3 linked regions of the Ciceribacter thiooxidans genome follow. The protein of the gene in region 1 interacts with the protein of each later gene in a pairwise test. Links are inferred from orthologs where the notes say so. Each region holds a gene or a part of one and is shown on either strand. Other genes may lie near its edges. The genes, in order: rplL, obgE and parC.

Region 1 (3,771 bases):
CGAGGACATGCGTTCCTTGATCGCGCGCTCCATGCGGAGCAGGCCGAGACGGTACTGGTTCTCCATCAGTTCGCCGACGGAACGGACACGACGGTTGCCGAGGTTGTCGATGTCGTCGATCTCGCCCTTGCCGTCACGCAGTTCGACCAGCATCTTGACGACGGCCAGGATGTCGTCCTTGCGGAGCACGCGGACGGTGTCCGGGCAGTCGAGGTCGAGACGCATGTTCATCTTGACGCGACCGACGGCCGACAGGTCGTAGCGCTCGGCATCGAAGAACAGCGACTGGAACATGGCTTCGGCCGATTCCATGGTCGGCGGTTCGCCCGGACGCATGACGCGGTAGATGTCGAACAGCGCGTCCTGGCGGTTCTCGTTCTTGTCGGCGGAAAGCGTGTTGCGGATGTAGGCGCCGACGTTGATGTGGTCGATGCCGAGAACCGGGATCTCGTCGAACCCGGAATCCAGAATCACCTGCAGCGACTTCTCGTCGATCTCGTCTCCGGCTTCGAGATAGATCTCACCGGTCGCCACGTTGACCATGTCCTCGGCGAGATAGTTGCCGTAGAGATCGTCATCGCTGGACTTGAGGGCCTTCAGGCCCTTTTCCTGCAACTGCCGGAGCAGACGCGGGGTCAACTTCTTGCCTGCCTCGACGACCACTTCGCCGGTGTCGGCGTCGATCATGTCGGTGATGGCCTTGGCCCCCTTCAGCGCTTCCGGGCTGAACGGAACGCGCCAGCCGTCAGCGTCGCGCTGGTAGACGGACTTCGAATAGAAGGTCGAGAGGATCTCTTCGCCGTCCATGCCGAGTGCCATCAGCAGCGACGTCACGGGGATCTTGCGGCGACGGTCGATACGTGCATGGACGATGTCCTTGGCATCGAACTCGATGTCGAGCCAGGATCCGCGATACGGGATCACGCGCGCAGCAAACAGCAGCTTGCCGGAAGAATGGCTCTTGCCCTTGTCGTGATCGAAGAACACGCCCGGAGAGCGGTGCATCTGGGAAACGATGACGCGCTCGGTACCGTTGACGATGAAGGTACCGTTGTTGGTCATCAGCGGCATGTCGCCCATGTAGACCGACTGTTCCTTGATGTCCTTGATCGAGCGGGCACCGGTGTCCTCGTCGATATCGAACACGATGAGACGCAGCGTCACCTTGAGCGGCGCAGCATAGGTCAGGTCACGCTGGCGGCATTCATCGACGTCGAACTTCGGCGGTTCGAATTCGTAGGACACGAATTCGAGCATCGAAGCGCCCGAGAAGTCGGTGATCGGGAAGACGGACTTGAAAACGGCTTGAAGTCCCTCGTCGGGACGCCCCCGCGGGGTTCGTCGACCATGAGGAACTGGTCATAAGAAGCCTTCTGAACCTCGATGAGGTTCGGCATTTCCGCGACTTCTGGAATTTTTCCAAAAAACTTGCGTACGCGCCTGCGACCATTAAAGGAAAGGGTCTGAGCCATCGTCGCTCCTTGTCAATTTGTGCATCCGGGCCTGCAACAGACGGAACCTGCTGGCCAGTCAGGTCCGTCAATCAATGGGAAACGTTCAACCTCGTTCCTGTCACCGAACGGCCGGCCGGATTGCCTGGCGGGTCGGGTTGGAACCATCCTCTTGAAGAACCCATTACCCAAAAGCCGTTTTGACGGGCTTTTGGGTAATCTGTTCTCGAGAAACGGCGAATGGGAGAGGACAAAACGTCCCCTCCCACAAGCTGTTCCGATATTACTTGACGTCGACCTTGGCGCCGGCTTCCTCAAGCTTCTTCTTGAGGTCAGCAGCTTCGCCCTTGGATACGCCTTCCTTGACCGGCTTCGGAGCGCCTTCGACCAGGTCCTTGGCTTCCTTGAGGCCGAGGCCGGTGATGCCGCGGACTTCCTTGATGACGTTGATCTTGTTGGCGCCGGCATCGACGAGGATGACGTCGAATTCGGTCTTTTCTTCTTCAGCAGCAGCAGCAGCGCCGCCAGCAGCGCCACCAGCGGCAGCAACGGCTACCGGTGCAGCAGCCGAAACGCCCCACTTTTCTTCGAGCATCTTGGAAAGCTCAGCGGCTTCCAGAACGGTCAGCGAGGAGAGGTCTTCAACGATCTTTGCGAGATCAGCCATTTTACTAGTTCCTTTTGTTCGGTTCGAACTGGTTCGATATTAACAGCGAAAAACCACCTTAGGCGGCTTCGTCCTTCTTGGCGTAGGCCGAGAACACGCGGGCAAGCTGGCTTGCCGGTGCTGCGACAACCGTAGCGATGCGGGTAGCCGGGGCGTTGAGGAGGCCCAGCAGCTTCGCACGCAGCTCGTCGAGCGAAGGCAGGGTCGCAAGCGACTTGACTGCATCCGCGTTGAGAGCGGTTGCCCCCATGGCGCCGCCGATAACAACGAGCTTGTCGTTGGTCTTGGCGAAATCCATGACGACCTTCGGAGCCACAATCGGGTCTTCGCTGTATGCGATCAGCGTCTGACCCTTGAAGAGATCAGAGATCCCTTCCGACTCCGTACCCTGAAGAGCGATCTTGGCCAGACGGTTCTTCGCGACTTTGACGGTGCCGCCAGCAGCGCGCATCTTCGAACGGAAGTCGTTCATCTGCGCGACTGTGACACCAGCATAGTGGGCCACGACAACCGAACCGGAAGCCTTGAAGACTTCGTTCAGCTCCGTGACGAATTCGCGTTTTTCCGCTCTTTCCACTGTCTGTCTCCAGTTGGCAGGACCGATGTCTCGGACCCTGCCGGTTTGCCTTTGCCTCAAGGGATCCTTCAGATCGGACCCCAAGCGACGCTTGAGGATCCTGTCCCCTCGCACTGTCGCCGTCTGGCTCCAGGCACAAGGCACACTAGGCTCGAACCGACTCTTTCAAGACACCACGTGCCTTTCCAAATCCGGGTCTTACCCGTCTCATGCAGACCATGACGATTAAGGCCAAAGCCGCCTGCAATCTCGGACAGGAGTTCCGGGTTTCCCCGGAAATTCCCGGTCCTTTCGGACCGGAAATCACTGTATTCCGGAGCCTCGCGGCTCCGGAAGAATTCTTAGGCCGCAGTGACCGACGACGGGTCGATCTTGACGCCCGGGCCCATGGTCGAGGAGATCGCTACGCGCTTGACGTAGTTACCCTTCGCACCAGCGGGCTTCGCCTTGATGACGGCGTCAGCGAAGGCCTTGATGTTTTCTTCGAGCGCCTTGGCGTCGAAGGAAGCCTTGCCGATACCGGCATGAACGATACCGGCCTTCTCGACGCGGAACTCAACGGCGCCGCCCTTGGAAGCCTTGACGGCACCGGCGACGTCCATGGTGACGGTCCCGACCTTCGGGTTCGGCATCATGCCGCGGGGTCCGAGAACCTTACCGAGACGACCGACGAGCGGCATCATGTCCGGGGTCGCGATGCAGCGGTCGAAGTCGATCTTGCCACCCTGGACGATCTCGACGAGTTCTTCCGCACCGACGATATCCGCACCGGCTGCCTTGGCCTCATCAGCCTTGACGCCACGGGCGAAGACGGCGACGCGAACGTCGCGACCGGTGCCGTTCGGCAGGTTGACGACGCCACGAACCATCTGGTCGGCGTGACGCGGGTCAACGCCGAGGTTCATCGCGATTTCGACGGTTTCGTCGAACTTGGCGACGGCCCGTTCCTTGACCATTGCGATGGCGTCCGACAGAGCGACGAGCTTCGCCGGATCAATGCCTTCGCGGATCTTCTGAATGCGCTTTGCGAGCTTAGCCATGATCAACCTACCACTTCCAGGCCCATGGAGCGGGCA
Region 2 (3,831 bases), 1.7 Mb from region 1 along the record:
GGTTCTTCTGTTCTGTCGTCGCGATCGCAAGCGGCCGGGCTGCCGCTTTGGCGCGAGAGCCGATATCGAGCATCAGCGCTTGAACATCGTCAGACGTGGCAACTGCGTCAAGCATTGGCCTTATCCTTGTTCTCCATGGAGCCTTCGACCTTCTTGCGCGTTACGCCGGTGATCACCAGGTCGTCCCGGTGAATCATGGCGGCGCGACCGGCATAGCCGAGAATCTCCTCGATCTCGCCGGACTTTCTGCCCGTGATCCTGCGAGCCTCATCGGCATCGTAAGATACCAGTCCGCGAGCGATCTCCCGGCCCTGTTCTCCGATGACGCTTACTGTGTCGCCACGGCTGAACTGGCCGACGATCTTTTTTACGCCTGCCGGCAGAAGGCTCTTACCGGCGCGAAGCGCCGTCTGCGCGCCCGCATCGACGTGCAGCTCGCCCGCAGCTTGAAGATGTCCGGCGATCCAGGTCTTGCGCGCCGTCACCGGCGCTGGTGAGGGGGCGAACCAGGAATGACGCGCACCCTCAACGATCGCGCGGATCGGATTGTCCGTCGTGCCGGACGCGATGATCATCGCGCAGCCCGCGGCAGTGGCGATCTTTCCGGCATCGATCTTGGTGCGCATTCCGCCGCGTGAAAGCTCCGAGGCGGCGCCTCCCGCCATTGCCTCGATCTCCGGAGTTATATCCGCAACCGTTTCGAGAAAGCGCGCGTTCGCGTCGAGATGGGGCGGCGCGGTATAAAGGCCATCAATATCGGAGAGCAGAATCAGAAGATCGGCTCCAGCCATGGTGGCGACGCGAGCGGCCAGCCGGTCGTTGTCGCCATAGCGGATCTCGGTGGTTGCAACCGTGTCGTTCTCGTTGATGATCGGGACTGCGCCGATCTTCAAGAGCTGGTTGATAGTGGCGCGGGCGTTGAGATAACGCCGCCGTTCCTCCGTGTCACCGAGCGTCAACAGGATCTGGCCGGCCACGATTGAGGATCGTGACAGGCTCTCCGACCAAGCGCGTGCGAGAGAAATCTGTCCCACCGCTGCGGCTGCCTGGCTCTCCTCAAGCTTCAACGCGCCGGACGGCAGGTCGAGAACGGTTCGGCCGAGTGCAATGGCGCCGGAAGAGACGACGAGTACGTCAAGACCCTTCGCCTTCAGGTCAGCGATATCCTGGCAAATCGCGTTCAGCCACGAGGATTTTAGGCCGCTCTTGCGATCGACGAGCAAAGCGGAGCCAATCTTGATGACGATGCGATGGTACTGCGACAGGGATCTTTCGCCGGTCGTCATTGATCGTCGTCCTCGGCTAGCCCCTCGTGTTTGCGCTTCTTGTAGGGACGTTCGGGGATGTCCGTTTCGGAGTTGCCATCGCCCGCGACGACATCTCTCAGCGCGCGTAGCGCCTCGGTCATTCCTTTGCCGGTCACAGCCGATAGCAGCAAAGGCGTCTTGCCGGATGCGCGTTTGAGCGCCGCCGCCTTCTTCTTCAGCTCGGAATCGTCCAGCACGTCGATTTGCGAGAGCGCTACAATCTCGGGCTTCTCGACGAGACCCCCACCATAGGCCTCGAGCTCGTGCTTGACCGTCTTGTATGCCTTGCCGACATTTTCCTCCTGCGCCGAAACGAGGTGCAGGAGCACACGGGTTCGCTCGACATGCCCGAGGAAACGGTCGCCGATGCCGACACCCTCATGCGCTCCCTCGATCAGGCCCGGAATGTCGGCGAGGACGAATTCCCGCCCGTCAACGGTTGCCACACCGAGGTTCGGATGAAGTGTCGTGAACGGATAGTTGGCGATCTTCGGCCGCGCACGGGTACAAGTTGCCAGGAATGTGGACTTTCCGGCATTTGGAAGTCCGACAAGGCCTACGTCGGCGATGAGCTTCAGCCGCAGCCAGATAGTCTTTTCTTCGCCCTCGAGGCCTGGATTGGCCCAGTTGGGCGCCTGGTTGGTCGACGACTTGAAATGCGCGTTGCCGAACCCGCCATTGCCGCCGGCGGCCAGCCGAAAGCGCTGACCTTCTCGCACAATGTCGACGATCAGCGTCTCGTTGTCTTCCTCGAAGATCTGCGTGCCGACGGGAACCTTCAAGGTGACGTCGCCGCCGTTGGCGCCGGTGCGGTTGCGGCCCATGCCGTGCTGCCCGGTCTTCGCCTTGAAATGTTGCTGGTAGCGGAAGTCGATCAGCGTGTTGAGGCCGTTGACGGCTTCGACCCAGACATCGCCGCCACGTCCGCCGTCGCCGCCGTCGGGGCCGCCGAATTCGATGAATTTCTCGCGCCGGAATGAAACGCTGCCGGCACCACCGTCGCCGGACCGAATGTAGACTTTTGTTTCGTCGAGAAATTTCATCGCACTGCCATGGATCAACTGTCAGAGTGGGCGGATTTTTGCGCCATCGATATAGGCCGTTTGTCCAGAGGTCAAAGAGTATCGCGAAGTTCGCGACTTACAACACTTCGTTTGTCAACGTCCCTGCGGCCCGGGATCAACGGTTGCCGGCGGCAGATGTCGCCGGCAACCTCGTTCTGATTGCTTTAAGGGCGCCGTGGTCGGCGGAAATCCATGGGAGCGAGCCTGGTTTCGATATGAGACACCATCGCTCCGCGGGCACGACTGTACACATCTCCGCTCCGCATGATCGAGAAGCCGACCTTCTGCTGAATTTTGAGCGATGCCGTGTTGTCCGCGAACGCGCCGGAATGGATGATCGCCTCGGGCATGCGCCGATAGAAACGATCAATCCCGGCCGCGACCGCCTCGCTCATGATGCCTCTTCCCCAGAAGTAACGGTTCAGCCAGTAGCCGAGGTGCCATCGCCCATTTCTAAGCTCGATGGCAACCGCCCCGATATGCACATCGTCGCCCGTGGTGATGGCAAATGACCAGTCGGGTGTCGTAATGGCTCCGGTGCGGTTCAGCCAATCGGTGGCGTCCTGCAGGTCGAACGGCACGGGAACCCGCGCCAGCATCCGCGCGACTTGAAAATCGCCAAGAGAATCGGCAATCGCGGGGGCATCGCTCATCTTGTGCGGGCGCAGCACCAACTGCCCGGTACGAACGACCGGGCAGGGGCCGGGAAGCGAGGACACTTCTCTGGGGAGCAGCGCGTTCATCGCATTTCTCCCCAGCTCTTCAGAGACATCCAGGTCTTCCGATCCAGCCGGTACCACTCGACCGGCACCATGCCGCCGAGCGCAAGACTGCCGACCATTCCGGATCCCTGGAACTGAAACCCGCACTTCTGGATCACGCGCCGGGACGCGATGTTCGTCACGCGGCAGCGAGCGTCGATGAAACGGATTTCCCGGGTTCGGAAGGCCATGTCTATGAGCGCATGTGCCGCTTCGGTGGCATAGCCCTGATTCCAGTACGGCTGGCCGAGCCAGTAGCCGATCTCTAGCGTCTCGGGGTCATCCTGATGCGGCTCCAGTCCGCAGCAACCGAGGAAGGCACCGTTCTCCGTCTTCGTAATCGCGTAGACGCACTTGCCGATCTCGCCGAGATTGGAGCGTCGCACGAAGTCGGCGGCGTCTTTTGCCGTATAGGGATGAGGCATCCGCGACACCATGGTCGCGACGGCGGCGTTGTTGGCGAGATGGGAAAGGGCGTCGATGTCTTCTTCGTGGGGCGCGCGCATGACGAGCCGCTGAGACAACAGGACAGGGCAATCGCTCCTTAACCGCTCCGGCCTCAGCCGATCCTTGGGCGACCGGTACTGGTCGTCCCTTAAAAACTCACTTTGCATGGTTCAGTCCTCCTTGGAGTTTAAAAAGCGCAAAAGAAAAGGGGAGTTGGGTGGCGCCCCATCTCCCCTTTTTGGCTTTTTCTGA
Region 3 (3,892 bases), 190 kb from region 1 along the record:
AGTTCAGCATGCCGACATTGGCGAAGTCGAAGGCGTATTCCTCGACCTTGATGGTGCCGGTGGCGAGTTCCCAGCTGCCCTTCATGGTGACTTCGCCGTCGATCGTCTTGAGGTTGAGAGCCTCGATGGCTTCCTTGCTCTTGGCGTCCTCGACCGAGGCGAGATCGGCCTTGATGCCGCTGATGTCGGCCTCGAAGCTCATCGACTCCTCGTCCTCGGCGACATCGAGCGTGCCGCTCGCTTCGGCCATGGAGAAGACTTCCTTGCCGTCGACGACGACCTTGACCGGGCCGCTATGAGCCTCTTCGTAGAGCATCATCGAGGAAAGGTCGTTGCCTTCGGTGCTGCCGGGCACCCAGACGCCGGCGAGGTAGAGGTCCTCGACCGTTACGCTCGACTTCTCTTCGGTGAAATTGACCGGGGGAAAGTCGATGCGCTCGATGGAATAGGCGCCGCCGTCTTCCTCGGATACGTTCTTCAGCGTCAGGTCACCGAGTTTGACGCTCGACTGGTTCTCGCCGAGCGTCGTGAACTTGGCGCCCTTCAGCAGGACGTCGCTGCCGGTGACTTCGACCGACTCGGCCGAGATCGTCGCGCTGCCGGCCGCATAGGCGGCGTTGATCTTCTTCAGCAGGTCCTGGCCGTCCAGCGCCCAGGCATGGCCGGAGAGAGAGGTCAGGAAGGTTCCGGCGAGGAAAAGAGTGGTCGCCCGGGACGTTGTCATAATGAATCCTCTTGAAATCGGTGTAATCACTGAACCTTTTGGTTGGGCGGGAGCCTACTGTCTGCTGCGGGAGAAGTATAGCGGGAAAGTTGGGCCGTTCCGGCAAGGTTAACCGCGCATCGGGCATCGCTGCGGCGCTATGTCCCGAAACGGTCGTAATCCACAATCGGATCGGCCGGATTCCTTGCCGTCCGGGGTCATCTCCGCTAGCAAGGGTACATGGGAAAGAGCCTTTTGCCGCCCGGTGACGGCGGCGACAATATTCAACCGGTGGATTTGAGGGCGGCGCTCGAGGAGCGCTACCTTGCCTATGCGCTGTCGACGATCATGCACCGCGCACTCCCGGACGTGCGCGACGGACTGAAGCCGGTGCACCGGCGCATCATCCATGCGATGAGCGAAATGGGCATCCGGCCAAATTCGGCCTTCAAGAAGTGCGCCCGCATCGTCGGCGACGTCATCGGCAAGTTCCATCCGCATGGCGACCAGTCTGTCTACGATGCGCTGGTGCGTCTCGCGCAGGACTTCTCGCAACGCTATCCTGTCGTCGACGGGCAGGGCAATTTCGGCAATATCGACGGCGACAGTGCCGCCGCCTACCGTTACACCGAGGCGCGAATGACCGAGGTCGCGGCGCTTCTGCTCGAAGGCATCGACCAGGATGCCGTCGACTTCCGCCCGACATACAACGAGGAAGATGAGGAACCGGTCGTTCTGCCGGGCGCCTTCCCGAACCTGCTCGCCAACGGCTCCTCGGGGATTGCCGTCGGCATGGCAACCTCCATTCCGTCGCACAACGTCCATGAGATCTGCGACGCGGCGCTCTACCTCATCAAGAATCCCGGTGCCACCGTCGAGGAACTGATCGCCGACCCGGCGAACCCGCAGCGCGGCGGCATCGAAGGCCCGGATTTCCCGACCGGCGGCATCATCATCGAGAGCCGCGAAAGCATGGTCGAGACGTATCGCACCGGCCGCGGCGGTTTTCGCGTCAGGGCGAAGTGGGAGACCGAGGACCTCGGTCGTGGCGGCTACCAGATCGTCGTCACCCAGATTCCCTACCAGGTGCAGAAGTCGCGGCTCATCGAAAAGATCGCCGAACTGCTGATCGCCCGCAGGCTGCCGTTGCTGGAAGACATTCGCGACGAGTCGGCCGAGGACGTGCGCATCGTGCTGGTGCCGAAGAGCCGTACCGTCGACGCGACGCTGCTGATGGAATCGCTATTCAAGCTGACGGAACTCGAAAGCCGCATTCCGCTCAACATGAACGTGCTCTCGATGGGCAAGGTGCCGAAGGTCATGGCCCTGAACGAGGTCCTGACGGAGTGGCTCGAGCACCGCAAGGACGTACTCGTCCGCCGTTCGCGTTTCAGGCTCGCCGCCATCGACCGGCGCCTCGAGGTTCTCGGCGGCCTGCTGATCGCCTATCTCAACCTCGACGAGGTGATCCGCATCATCCGTGAGGAGGACGAGCCGAAGCCGGTCATGATCGCCAAATGGGATCTGACCGACGTGCAGGCGGAGGCGATCCTCAATATGCGGCTGCGCAATCTGCGCAAGCTCGAGGAGTTCGAGATCCGCAAGGAGCATGAGGAACTCTCCGCCGAAAAGGCCGAGATCGAGTCCCTGCTCGCCTCCGACGACAAGCAGTGGCAGACGGTTGCCTGGGAGATCGGCGAGGTCAAGAAGAAGTATGCCAAGGCGACGGAACTCGGTCGCCGGCGTACAATGTTCTCGAATGCGCCGGACGCCGATATCGAGGCGATCCAGCAGGCGATGATCGAGAAGGAGCCGATCACTGTCGTCGTCTCGGAAAAGGGCTGGATCCGTGCCCTCAAGGGCCATATTTCCGATACGTCGAGCCTCACCTTCAAGGAGGGCGACGGGCTCAGGGTCGCGTTCCCGGCGCAGACGACCGACAAGATCCTGCTCGTCACCACCGGCGGCAAGGTCTTCACGCTCGGCGGCGACAAACTGCCCGGCGGCCGCGGCCACGGCGAGCCGATCCGCATCATGGTCGACATGGAGAATGATCAGGACGTCCTGACCGCCTTCGTCCACGATCCGTCGCGCAAGCTCCTGCTCGCCTCCACGGCAGGCAACGGTTTCGTGATCCCGGAAAGCGAGATGATCGCCAATACCCGCAAGGGCAAGCAGATCATGAATGTCGGCATGCCGGACGAGACGAAACTCGTCGTGCCGGTCGCAGGCGACCATGTCGCCGTCGTCGGTGAAAACCGCAAGCTCCTGGTCTTTCCGCTCGTGCAGGTGCCGGAGATGTCGCGCGGCAAGGGCGTGCGCCTGCAGCGCTACAAGGACGGCGGCATCTCAGACGTGAAATGCTTCGCGATTGCCGATGGCCTGACCTGGGAGGACAGTGCGGGGCGCGTCTTCACCAAGAGCAAGGACGAACTGGTCGAATGGCTGGGCGACCGCGCCTCCGCCGGGCGGCTGGTACCGAAGGGCTTCCCGAGAAGCGGCAAGTTCTCAGGCTGAGATCAGCGACGCGGGACGGTATGACCGGCAAGAACCGCCGGTCAAGCCGGAAGCCGGATAGCCGCCATTCGTGTGCGTTATCATCAATTTTGCCGGTGAGTTTTCTTCGCGTAGGGGTTGATCGTCGGCGCCATATCGTTATCTTTCGGTTGCATATTTCGTTCCTTATTCAATGGAAGGCAGCCGGATGTTGACGCGACGTGGAATCTTGACCGGAGGCTCCGCGGCATTGGCGCTCGGCGGCGTCGGTATCCTCGTCGAGGCAAGGCGCGCGGCGGTTCGCTACGAGCGCTACGCGAGAGACATCCGCGTTCCGCTCACCGCCCCGGCGACCGACCGCGGCCTCGTGCGCTATGCCACCCTCGCGGCCAACGGACACAACACTCAACCCTGGCTGTTTCACACGTCGGATCGGGGCATCGCCATCCGGCCGGATTTTTCCCGCCGCACCCCGGTGGTCGATCCGGACGACCATCATCTCTATGTCAGCCTCGGCTGTGCCGTCGAAAATCTCGCCATCGCCGCGATCGCAACGGGCCGCCCCGGCGCGGTCAGGGTGACACGGGACGGCGATGAAACGGGAGCATCGCTGGCCTTCATCAGCGACGGCATGTCCGCCGATGCGGACACCTGGAAGATGTTCACCGCAATCCCCCGGCGGCAGTCGACGCG

What was found.
Region 2: the proteins of rplL (region 1) and obgE interact in binary tests that used the Escherichia coli proteins (3 or more experiments, as listed by UniProt). The link is inferred for Ciceribacter thiooxidans from one-to-one orthologs.
Region 3: the proteins of rplL (region 1) and parC interact in binary tests that used the Escherichia coli proteins (3 or more experiments, as listed by UniProt). The link is inferred for Ciceribacter thiooxidans from one-to-one orthologs.

What each region holds. Positions count from the first base shown.
Region 1 is NZ_CP059896.1:1,949,254-1,953,024, forward strand. What follows is about bases 427-3,297. They hold rplL (50S ribosomal protein L7/L12), read right to left. Parts: upstream 2,119-3,297; coding sequence 1,735-2,118; downstream 427-1,734. Other genes in these bases: rplJ (50S ribosomal protein L10), read right to left, coding at 2,177-2,695; rplA (50S ribosomal protein L1), read right to left, coding at 3,037-3,297. In the rest of the region: more of rplA, read right to left, coding at 3,298-3,735; rplK (50S ribosomal protein L11), read right to left, coding at 3,738-3,771. UniProt on the Escherichia coli protein: The binding site for several of the GTPase factors involved in protein synthesis (IF-2, EF-Tu, EF-G and RF3). Is thus essential for accurate translation.
Region 2 is NZ_CP059896.1:3,618,914-3,622,744, forward strand. Bases 317-3,247 are described here. They hold obgE (GTPase ObgE), read right to left. Parts: upstream 2,351-3,247; coding sequence 1,283-2,350; downstream 317-1,282. Other genes in these bases: proB (glutamate 5-kinase), read right to left, coding at 317-1,286; H4I97_RS17890 (GNAT family N-acetyltransferase), read right to left, coding at 2,536-3,114; H4I97_RS17895 (GNAT family N-acetyltransferase), read right to left, coding at 3,111-3,247. Outside these bases: H4I97_RS17875 (glutamate-5-semialdehyde dehydrogenase), read right to left, coding at 1-115; more of proB, read right to left, coding at 108-316; more of H4I97_RS17895, read right to left, coding at 3,248-3,746. UniProt on the Escherichia coli protein: An essential GTPase which binds GTP, GDP and possibly (p)ppGpp with moderate affinity, with high nucleotide exchange rates and a fairly low GTP hydrolysis rate.
Region 3 is NZ_CP059896.1:2,134,547-2,138,438, reverse strand. What follows is about bases 590-3,581. They hold parC (DNA topoisomerase IV subunit A), read left to right. Parts: upstream 590-943; coding sequence 944-3,220; downstream 3,221-3,581. Other genes in these bases: H4I97_RS10315 (Acg family FMN-binding oxidoreductase), read left to right, coding at 3,429-3,581; H4I97_RS10325 (YdgA family protein), read right to left, coding at 590-724. Outside these bases: more of H4I97_RS10325, read right to left, coding at 1-589; more of H4I97_RS10315, read left to right, coding at 3,582-3,892. UniProt on the Escherichia coli protein: Topoisomerase IV is essential for chromosome segregation; it is the principal protein responsible for decatenating newly replicated chromosomes. It relaxes supercoiled DNA.